2 regions of the Savagea faecisuis genome follow, and region 1 is predicted to be linked to the other one. Evidence: riboswitches for the same ligand, from Rfam matches in the RefSeq annotation. Region 1 holds a riboswitch; the other holds the start of a gene.

Region 1 (5,216 bases):
ATAAACTCGCTGGTGAATTGCGCACCGCATGTGCGATATTGACATATTTAATGAAATGATGATCTTCTACGAAAACATCTTTTAAATATACATCGCTACTCGCCGTTCCTCTCATCGCTACACTATCCCAAGCAGATGTATCGATTGTGATGCTTTCAGAATTCGGTACGACGAAGAGCGCTTCTTCACCTTCACAGTTCGCACTAATAATAAAGAGATCAAGAGCTGGTGCTAATGTTGCGAACGATTTATGACCGTTAATGAGATAGCCCCCTTCTACTTTTTTCGCTGTCGTTTGTGGACCAGCATTGCGGGTCGGACTACCCGCTCCTCTTTCCGATAAGACGTAGTTGAGGAGCGCTCCTTTTTTCACTTCTTCGATTACATATCGCTTCGTCTTTTCTGGCCATGTTGTATCACGTAAAATCGCATACAATGTGCTCACATGCCAACCGATTGCGACCGCTGTCGGGCCATCTCCTGAAGCGACAATTTGCTGGTAATGAACGAGTTCACTTGCTGTTAAGCCTTGCCCTCCATCTGTAGTACATAGAGGAGACTTCGTATAACCAGCATCGATCAAGTTTTGAATGTTTTCTTTCGGAAATTGACCGAACACAGTATCTTTTTTTGCTCGTTCACGAAATATTGGGACAAATTGAAGTAGTTCTTCTTGTAACGTTACTGTCGTTGTCGTCATGTCGCTTCCTCCTTACACGAGTGCTTCTTTTTCTAATTGCACGCTATGGCCGTAGTGATTGTTTTGTAAACGTTGTTGCCCTTTACCGTAGTAATGTTCACGCAATGTTTCCCCTTCGTAATCTGTACGATAAATGCCACGCTTCTGCAATTCTGGCACGACCGTTTCGACAAAATCTTCTAAAGTAGACGGATTCACCGTTTGACGAATGTTAAAGCCGTCCGCATCGCCTTCTACTGAAATCTCTTCTAAACGAGCGGCGATTTGTTCCGGTGTACCGACAATCACTTCTGAACCTAATGAGAAACCGTGATATTGAATCGCTTCTCGAATCGTCCATTTATGATTCGGATCGGTCGACGTATAGTTGTTTAAGCGACTTTGAATCGCATTCGTTTCAATATTTTCAACGTAGCTATCGGGATCGAATTTTGAGAAGTCGATGCCTGAGTGACCGGATAAAAGAGCTGCTGCCCCGTCGTAATCGACATAACTGCGAAGTTCTTGGAATTTTTTCTGCGCCTCTTCTTCCGTTCCTCCAACGACTGTTACGACAGCTGGTATAATTTTCACATCTTGACGTGTGCGGCCGTATTTTTGAAGTTTCGGTTCTAATTGACGGATAAATTCACGCAATTCGGCTGTCGCATTTTTTTGATTTTGCGTATTCGTGAAAATGCCTTCCGCATGTTTTGCCGCAAATGACGTTCCTCGGTCAGACGCTCCTGCTTGGAATAATACCGGTGTGCGTTGTAAAGAAGGTTCTACTAAATGGACACCTGGTACTTTAAAGTATTTTCCTTCGTGATTGATCGGGTGTACTTTCGTTGAATCGATATATTTATTCGCTTCTGGATCGTTTAAGAGTGCGCCTTCTTCCCAACTTTTCTCCCACAATTTGTACACGACATCTAAATATTCTTCTGCACGGTCGTAACGCTCATCATGTGGAATCATGCCGTCTAAACCTAAGTTGATCGCTTCACTTTCTAAATAAGATGTGACGATATTCCATCCGATGCGGCCATTCGTTAAATGGTCGAGTGTCGAATATTGGCGAGCTAATTTATACGGTGGAATGTATGTCGCTGAACCTGTCAACGCAAACCCGAGTCGTTCCGTCGCATGAGCCATTGCCGAAATGATTAAAAATGGATCGTGTGCTGGGAACTGTACCGCTTGTTCGAGCGCTGCGCGGTTGCTTCCTTCGTAGACGTCGTACACGCCTGTCACATCCGCTAAAAACAATGCGTCAAACTTTCCTTTTTCCAATGTTTGCGCAAGCTTTACCCAGTAATCTGTCGAAGCGTGTGTACTTCCTTGGTGATCCGGATGTTTCCAAAGTCCAATTGCGTGTGGTGATACCGTATGTTGTGCGAAACCGTTTAAATGAATTTGTTTTTTAGTCATGTTTTCTTCCTCCTCATTGTAGGTGGAGAATGAAAGTCACTCTCCCTTATCTATCAAGCGATGCTTGCGGGATGGCGCACCGTGCGAATGCCGGTTGCGAGAAGTTCATCAGGCCCGTTCCTTCCCTTCGTTCTTCATAAGGTTTATTTTGCGTCGTAAGTATTTAATGCGTTAATGCTGTGAGCGTATGCACTCCCTGCATTTAAAGCGCTCGCTACGAAAATCGCTTCCGCTAATTCTTCTTTCGTCACGCCTGCTTTTTTCGCCCCGTTCGTATGAATATCGATGCAATAAGCACAAGCTGTAATGTGTGCGATCGCTACCGCAATCAATTCTTTTTCTTTTACAGAAAGGACACCTTCCGCTACCGCTTCGTTCGAAAACGCGACGAATGTTTTCAATGCATCTGGTGCGAGTTTGCCAAATTCATTCGTTTTGCTGAAGTATTCTTTTTTATACAATGTGTCTCCTTCTTCTCCATCGTATGAACGGAATGCGTTCGCCGCATGCGCAAATGCACTTCCCGCTTTCAATGCGCTCGCAACTAAGATTGCCTCCGCTAATTCTTCTTTCGTTGCACCTGCTTTTTTCGCTGCGCCTGTATGGATATCGATGCAGTATGCGCATCCTGTCGTCGTCGCACTCGCTACTGCAATGATTTCTTTTAATTTCGTCGATAATGCACCTTCTTGGAATACTGCTTGGTTCCATGCACCGAATGCTTTATTCGGTTGTTGTGCTAATTTCGCTAATTGTCCTAATTGTTGAATGCCTTCTTTTGCGTATAATGTTGTCATATTTACTCTCTCCTTTTTTGCTTTTCTTATATTAGTTAATTCCTATAGGTTTACTATGTTTAGAAGAAAGTGAAAACGATGATTTCCGTCTCTCTTTTAAATAAAGAAAAACCTCTCCCAGTAGGAAGAGGTTAGAATGACTGAATTCATCGTTCGTTCTCTTCCTCATCTTTCAAGCATATGCTTGCTGGAATTGGCACCATTGTACTCTCGTACTGGTTGCCGCAGGATCGTAGGACCAGATTCCTCCCCTGCTCTGGATAAGGAAAAACTATGTAGTTGAAAAGCTTAAATATAACTATACAAGATGCTTTTTTGAAAGTCAACACTTTTTATTAACTTTTCTGAATATTTCGTTTCGAGAGTATTTTCACAGGGTTCCAACTCGCTAGCGATAGGAGAAACAACGGACTATATTTTGAGCTTGATCTTCTCTTAGATAGATAAAGTACTTCAAACTAAAAAAATCTAAAATGACGGATGCTCATTTTAGATTTCTTGTCGTTATTGATTACGCCCCTACCAGGAGTCGAACCCGGATTTCAAGAACCGGAATCTTGCGTGTTATCCATTACACTATAGGGACAGACTTTTACTATTATAGCGAAATGAAAGGTATTTCGCAATGCCCATTCAAAAAAAGGAACGAGCGAGTCCCGTCCGACTCACTCGTTCAAATATTTAAATTTACTTGATTATGGAGGAATAAAACTTACTTACCGAACTGTGGAATTCGGTGGTTGCCGATTGCAACGTGTACGATCTTCTGCTCTGTGTAGAAGCCGAATCCGTAGTGTCCACCTTCGCGGCCGATACCTGAATCTTTACTTCCGCCGAATGGAGTACGTAAGTCACGTACGTTTTGAGCGTTCACCCAAATCATACCTGCTTCTAAAGCGTGTGCTACACGGTGTCCACGCTTGCCGTCGTTCGTCCAAACGTAACCTGCTAAACCGTATGCGATATCATTCGCAAGACGCACTGCTTCTTCTTCGTCTTTGAATGTCATCACAGCCATAACTGGGCCGAAGATTTCTTCTTGTGCTACGCGCATATCGTTCGTCGCATTTAACAATAATGTTGGCGCAACGAAGTTACCTTTTTTGTTCTCTTCAGAGATTTCAGATGTGAATACTTCACAGCCTTCTTCTTTTGCAATTTGTAAGTAGCTTACTACTTTATCGTAGTGCTCTTTATGAATTAATGGACCGACTTGTGTGTTGTAGTCAAGTGGGTTACCTAAGTTAATGTTAAGAACACGCTCTTTCAATGCTTCGATGAAGCGATCTTTAATGCCTTCTTGTAAGAAGAGACGTGAGTTCGCTGTACAACGCTCACCGTTGAACGAGAAGATTCCCCAAATACATGCGTCTAATGCACGATCGAAGTCCGCATCGTCAAATACGATAATTGGTGATTTACCACCGAGTTCCATTGAAACTGCTTTTAACGTATCCGCACTGTTTTTAATAATTGTTGAACCTGTCGTCGTTTCACCTGTGAATGAAATTAATTGTACATCAGGGTGCTTAACGAGTGCGTCACCTGCTGTTTCACCGAAACCGTGAACAACGTTGAACACACCTGCTGGAATACCTGAACGATCGATTACTTCTGCGAGTAAGTTCGCTGAAAGTGGTGAGAACTCAGCTGGTTTTAAAACAACTGTGTTACCTGTCGCAAGTGCTGGCGCAACTTTCCATGTTTCTAACATGAATGGTGCGTTCCAAGGTGTAATTAAACCTGCTACGCCGACTGGTGTATTTAATGTATAGTTGATGAACTCATCATCGACTTGGTACGCTTCGCCTACGAGACGAGCTTCTACCATACGTGCGTAGAAACGGAAGTTTTCTGATGCACGTGCAACCATGTTTGTCGTCTGGCTAATTGGAAGACCTGTGTCGAGTGATTCTAAATATGCGATACGCTCTACTTCTTCGTCGATCAAGTCAGCGATTTTGTAGATGTATTTCATACGTTCTTTTAATTTCATCGTTCTCCAAGGACCGTTATCGAAAGCTTCGCGTGCTGCTGCTACTGCCTTTTCGATATCTGCTTTATCCCCTTCTGCTACAACGTTCACTTGTTCGTTCGTGAATGGGTTGAAGTTTTCGAATGTTTTACCGCTTACGCTATCAACGAATTCCCCGTTGATATAAAGTTGAATATCTTCTTGTTTTTCGTGTTTCAATGCTTCTTTAGACATGAAACCACCCTTTCAATTTAAAATTTAAGTATATTTTATCACTAGCGTCGCATTAAAATAATTCAACGCAGCACTATAATCTGAATTATCTGTAATCTAT
Region 2 (5,216 bases), on a different contig from region 1:
ACTTTACACCAATTGCAGCTTTAACAGCAGACTATGGTGCATACATTGTTAGCGCCGATTCACCTTATGAAAATATGAATGATTTGATTGAAGCGATGAAAAATGATCCTACATCAGTTTCGGTTGTTGGTGTGTCATCACCGGGAAGTATGGATCATATGCAATTCATTAAATCTGTTGGGGTTGCAGGAGTAGATGTGAAGGATGTTAAATACGTATCAGCACAAGATGGAAATGCAATGACAATGTTATTAGGAGGACAAGTTGATGTGATGTCGACTGACGTAGGGGAAGCTGTAGAACAATATCGAGCTGGAAATATTCGTGTATTAGCTATTACAGCGCCTGAACGTTTACAAGATGAAATCGTATCAGAATTTCCGACACTAATTGAACAAGGAATTGATGACTCGTTTATTATTTGGCGCGGTATGATGGGGCCAGGAAACATGAGTCCTGAGGCAGCAAAGTTTTATGAAGCAGCTCTTAAAGAGATGAGTGAAACAGATGAATGGAAACAAGAGTTAGAAAGGTATGGATGGGAACCAAATTGGATGGGAAGTGAAGAGTTCAAAAAGTTCCTAGATGAGCAGTATGATACAATTGAAAAATTAATGATTGATATTGGATTACGAGAACAAAATTAAAAGGTAGCGAAGTGAGTACACTCACTTCGCTACTCTTGTAAAGAGGTGAAAATATGGTCAATACAACAGATAGAAAAATATCTATTGTACTATTCTTATTTGCGTTATTATATTTATTTTTAAGTTATCAGTTACCTAATTTTGAGTATGCTTTAATAGATTCTGACATATTACCGAAAGGGTTAGGTTTTTTATTAATTGTTTTATCTATTATTTTATTTATACAAAATAAAGAGGAATCAGAAGCAGAAAAAATAAAGAGGCAAATAAAAAAAGAAGATTTAATTTTATTAATTGCAACGATTGTATCTTTATTAGCATATGTTACTTTGTTTGAAATACTTGGCTTTGTAGTAACTACGATTTTATTTTTAGTGATCACCATGAGAATGTATGGTTATTCAAATTGGAAAATATCAATGGTTGTTTCTATAACATTTACATTTGTTTTATATTTTTCGTTTAATTATATTTTGAAAATATATTTGCCACAAGGAATTTTACCATTTTAACTAGATTGGGGTGAAAAAAATGGGAGCATTTGAAAGTGTTCTTTATGGTTTTCAGGTAGCATTGACACTTGAAAACATTATGTATGTATTTTTAGGGGTATTGGCAGGAACTGTAATAGGTATGTTGCCGGGGTTAGGTCCCATTAGTGCGATCGCAGTAATGATTCCATTGAGCTATGGTATGGAACCAGCTTCCGCTTTGATTTTGATGGCAGGTGTTTATTATGGAGCAGTGTTTGGTGGGTCTACATCGTCTATTTTATTAAATGCTCCAGGGGTAGCTTCGACAGTTGCAACATCATTTGATGGTTATCCGATGGCACAGCAAGGTAAAGCAGGAAAAGCTTTAGCAACGGCTGCGATAGCTTCCTTCTTTGGAGGCACTGTAGCGACAATTGGATTGATGTTAGTAGCACCTCAATTATCGAAACTCGCAATTACATTTGGACCAAGTGAATATTTTGCTTTAATGTTACTAGGTTTGACAGCAATAGCATCACTCTCTGATGGTTCAGTTGTAAAAGCATTTATGTCAGCGACTGTAGGTATTATGGTAGCTACTATTGGAATAGATGCTCAAACAGGGACTCAACGCTTTACATTTGGAAGTGCTAATTTGCTAGATGGTGTTGACTTTTTAGTTATAGCTCTTGGGCTTTTCGCATTAGCAGAAGTTACTACTTTGATTATTTCCAGGAAAGAAAGTTTATTTAAAAAAGGAGAAAATAGTATCGGGAGTTTGAAAATTGAAAAGTCAGAAGTGAAAGAAATGGCTGCTCCTGTAGGTCGTCAATCTATTCTAGGGTTCTTTATAGGTGTGTTACCAGGAGCGGGAGCTACAATAGCGTCATTTTTAGCATATATATCTGAAAAAAGATTATCGAAAAACCCTGATTCATTTGGAAAAGGAAATATTGTTGGAGTAGCAGCACCAGAATCAGCAAATAATGCTGCTGCAGGAGGGTCATTTGTTCCTTTATTGACACTAGGTATACCTGGTTCAGGAACTACAGCAATTATGTTAGGGGCTCTCTTAGTAGTCGGAGTTCAACCAGGTCCAATGCTTTTAACAGATCACCCAGACGTATTTTGGGGTGTAATTGCTAGTATGTATATAGGGAACATTATGTTGTTAGTATTGAACTTGCCACTGATTCCGTATTTTGCAAAGATTTTATATATACCAAAAGGTATGCTGATTTCATTGATTTTAATCTTTTGTTTAGTGGGTGTCTATGGGGTGAGTTTTAGTAAGTTTGATTTGTATTTATTGATTTTATTTGGGGTTATTGGCTATTTAATGCGGTTATTCTCATTTCCACCAGCACCTTTCATATTAGCATTTATTTTAGGTGGAATGATGGAACAATCATTCCGTCAAGCTTTATCTATATCTAATGGTAGCTATGCAATTTTCTGGGAACGTCCGATTTCTTTAGGATTAATAATTACGGCATTTATTTTCTTGGTTTTACCATATGTGCTCACTATGTTTAAAAAGAAATTTAAAGTTGTGTAAAGTGACTTTTCAAAAAGGTTTGACAAATAAAAAAGCGTCACCTATAATTGAGTCACATTAAATTCGAAAGAACGAAATACTTCCAAACTTTATATTTTACTTATCAAGAGCGACCGAGGGATAGGCCCGATGACGTCCAGCAACCCCTAATTTATTAGGAAGGTGCCAACTCCTACAGAATATTTATTCTGAAAGATAAGCGAAGGCAAATGATAATTTGACTGCTTCTTTCAGTAAATGAGAGAAGCAGTTTTTTTATTTTGGAACATGAATTTCGGAATCATTCGAAAAAGAAAGAGGAGAAAAAGATGAAAAAATTATTTCGTATGAGCTTACTACTCGTCATTTCAGCTTTATTGTTAGCAGCATGTGGCGGCGATAAAGAAGAAGAGAGTAAAGCGTTAAGTGAAGATAAAGTGTTGGTCGGTGTGACAGGTGGACCACACGAACAAATTTTTGAAGTCGTGAAAGAAGTAGCGGCGAAAGATGGTTTAGACGTAGAGTTAAAAGTATTCTCGGATTATATTATGCCAAACAAAGCATTAGCGGAAGGTCAACTTGATGTGAATAGCTATCAACATAAACCTTTCATGGATAAATTTAACGAAGATCACGGAACAGATCTCGTTGCGGCAGTTCCTACAATTTTAAGTGCAATCGGTGTATATTCAAACGAAATTGACGATATCGCAGACGTTCCAGAAAACGCGAAAATCGGTATTCCGAACGACCCTTCAAACGGTTCACGTGCACTCGTATTATTTGAAAAAGCAGGACTCATTAAATTAGACGATGCGAAACGCGATAATGCAACACCGTTAGACGTCGTGGAAAACGAGAAAAATGTATCATTCGTTGAATTAGACGCGGCACAATTACCATTGATGTTAGACGAAGTGAACTTAGCCGTCATTAACGGTAACTTCGCTGCATCACACGGATTAAATCCATCGACAGATTCCATTTATACAGAATCAATAGATTCACCATATGTGAACTACATCGTCGTACGCAAAGAGAATGAAAATGATGCGGTAATTGAAAAGTTACGTAAAGCATACCATTCAGATGAAGTGAAACAATTTATTGAAGAAGAGTTTAAAGGTTCTTATTTACCAAAATGGTAGGATGTAAATGAAGAACGATTTCAATCTACTTATCCAGAGTGACTGAGGGACAGGCCCGATGACTTCCAGCAACCGACTTTCGAAAGAGAGCAAGGTGCTAATTCCTGCAAATCAAATGATTTGAAAGATAAGTTTTTTTAAATAAAATCACCGGAGTAGAACGCAATCATTCTTCATTTTTCATAAATAAATGAAAATGAAGGAGAATGACAATGAGAGTATTACAATATGTTGGGTTAGTATTTTTTGCACTGTTGTTAACGGCTTGTGGAGATAAAGCGAGTGAGCCATTGAGTGAAGAAAAAGTGGTCGTCGGTGTAACCGCAGGACCACAAGAACAAATTTTCAACGTCGTGAAAGAAGTGGCAGCTGAAGATGGTTTAGAAGTGGAACTGAAAGTGTTCTCGGATTATATTATGCCGAATACAGCACTAGCAGAAGGTCAACTTGATTTAAATAACTATCAACATCAACCGTTTATGAATAAATTCAATGAAGATCACGGAACGGATTTAGTAGCTGTCATCCCGACGGTACTGAGTGTAATGGGTGTTTATTCTGAAAAAATTTCAGACATTCAAGATACTCCGTCGGGCGCTAAAATCGGAATTCCGAATGATCCAACGAACGGGGCGCGTGCGCTCATGTTACTTGAAGAAGCGGGACTCATTACGCTCGATGAAAAAAAGCGTGACACCGCTACACCTTTAGATGTCATCGACAATGAGCGCTCACTACAATTCGTTGAACTAGAAGCGTCTCAACTACCGCTCATGTTGAAAGAAGTGGACGTTGCGGTGATTAATGGTAACTACGCAGCATCACATGGTTTAACGTTAACGGAAGATGCGATTTATGCAGAATCGACAAACTCACAATATGTGAACTACGTTGTCGTGCGTAAAGAGAACGAGCACGATCCAGTCATTGAAAAAATTAAACGAGCGTATCACTCCGAGCGAGTGAAGCAATTTATTGAAGAAGAATTTCAAGGTTCATATTTACCAGCTTGGTAAGAAGGGAGAAGGCGTCATGATTCAATTACGCAATGTCGTCAAAACATTCGACACGAAACAAGGTGTCGTCGAAGCAGTAAAAGATGTGAATCTCCACGTAAAAAAAGGCGAGATTCACGGAGTAATCGGTTATAGTGGTGCGGGAAAAAGTACGTTAATTCGTTGCGTAAATTTATTAGAGCGTCCGACATCTGGAGAAGTCATCATTAATGGAATCGAATTGACTTCTTTAAAACTTCCCCAATTACGCGAAGTCCGACAAAATATCGGCATGATTTTCCAAAGCTTCAACTTATTAAAAACAGCGACAGTCTTTGAAAACATTACGATTCCACTGCGCTTGTTAAACATTTCTAACGAAGAAGCGAATGAGCGTGCAGAACGTTATTTAGAAA

Evidence for each region. A riboswitch is a leader RNA that binds a small molecule or an ion and turns the genes downstream of it on or off. The one in region 1 is predicted to bind S-adenosylmethionine.
Region 2: it holds a riboswitch for S-adenosylmethionine, as region 1 does, so the genes downstream of both, ACFQ0V_RS10645 (MetQ/NlpA family ABC transporter substrate-binding protein) here and ACFQ0V_RS08075 (LLM class flavin-dependent oxidoreductase) in region 1, are expected to answer to the same signal.

The regions. Positions count from the first base shown of each region.
Region 1 covers NZ_JBHTJF010000025.1:7-5,222, reverse strand. Annotated here, with positions in the region: gene ACFQ0V_RS08080 (acyl-CoA dehydrogenase family protein) at 1-700, opposite strand, end outside; gene ACFQ0V_RS08075 (LLM class flavin-dependent oxidoreductase) at 713-2,110, opposite strand; SAM riboswitch class I at 2,154-2,253, opposite strand; gene ACFQ0V_RS08070 (carboxymuconolactone decarboxylase family protein) at 2,254-2,907, opposite strand; SAM riboswitch class I at 3,070-3,174, opposite strand; tRNA gene ACFQ0V_RS08065 (tRNA-Arg) at 3,422-3,493, opposite strand; gene hpaE (5-carboxymethyl-2-hydroxymuconate semialdehyde dehydrogenase) at 3,620-5,116, opposite strand.
Region 2 covers NZ_JBHTJF010000034.1:230,673-235,888, reverse strand. Annotated here, with positions in the region: gene ACFQ0V_RS10660 (tripartite tricarboxylate transporter substrate binding protein) at 1-647, shown strand, start outside; gene ACFQ0V_RS10655 (tripartite tricarboxylate transporter TctB family protein) at 701-1,159, shown strand; gene ACFQ0V_RS10650 (tripartite tricarboxylate transporter permease) at 1,179-2,678, shown strand; SAM riboswitch class I at 2,776-2,880, shown strand; gene ACFQ0V_RS10645 (MetQ/NlpA family ABC transporter substrate-binding protein) at 2,987-3,805, shown strand; SAM riboswitch class I at 3,832-3,939, shown strand; gene ACFQ0V_RS10640 (MetQ/NlpA family ABC transporter substrate-binding protein) at 4,018-4,821, shown strand; gene ACFQ0V_RS10635 (methionine ABC transporter ATP-binding protein) at 4,838-5,216, shown strand, end outside.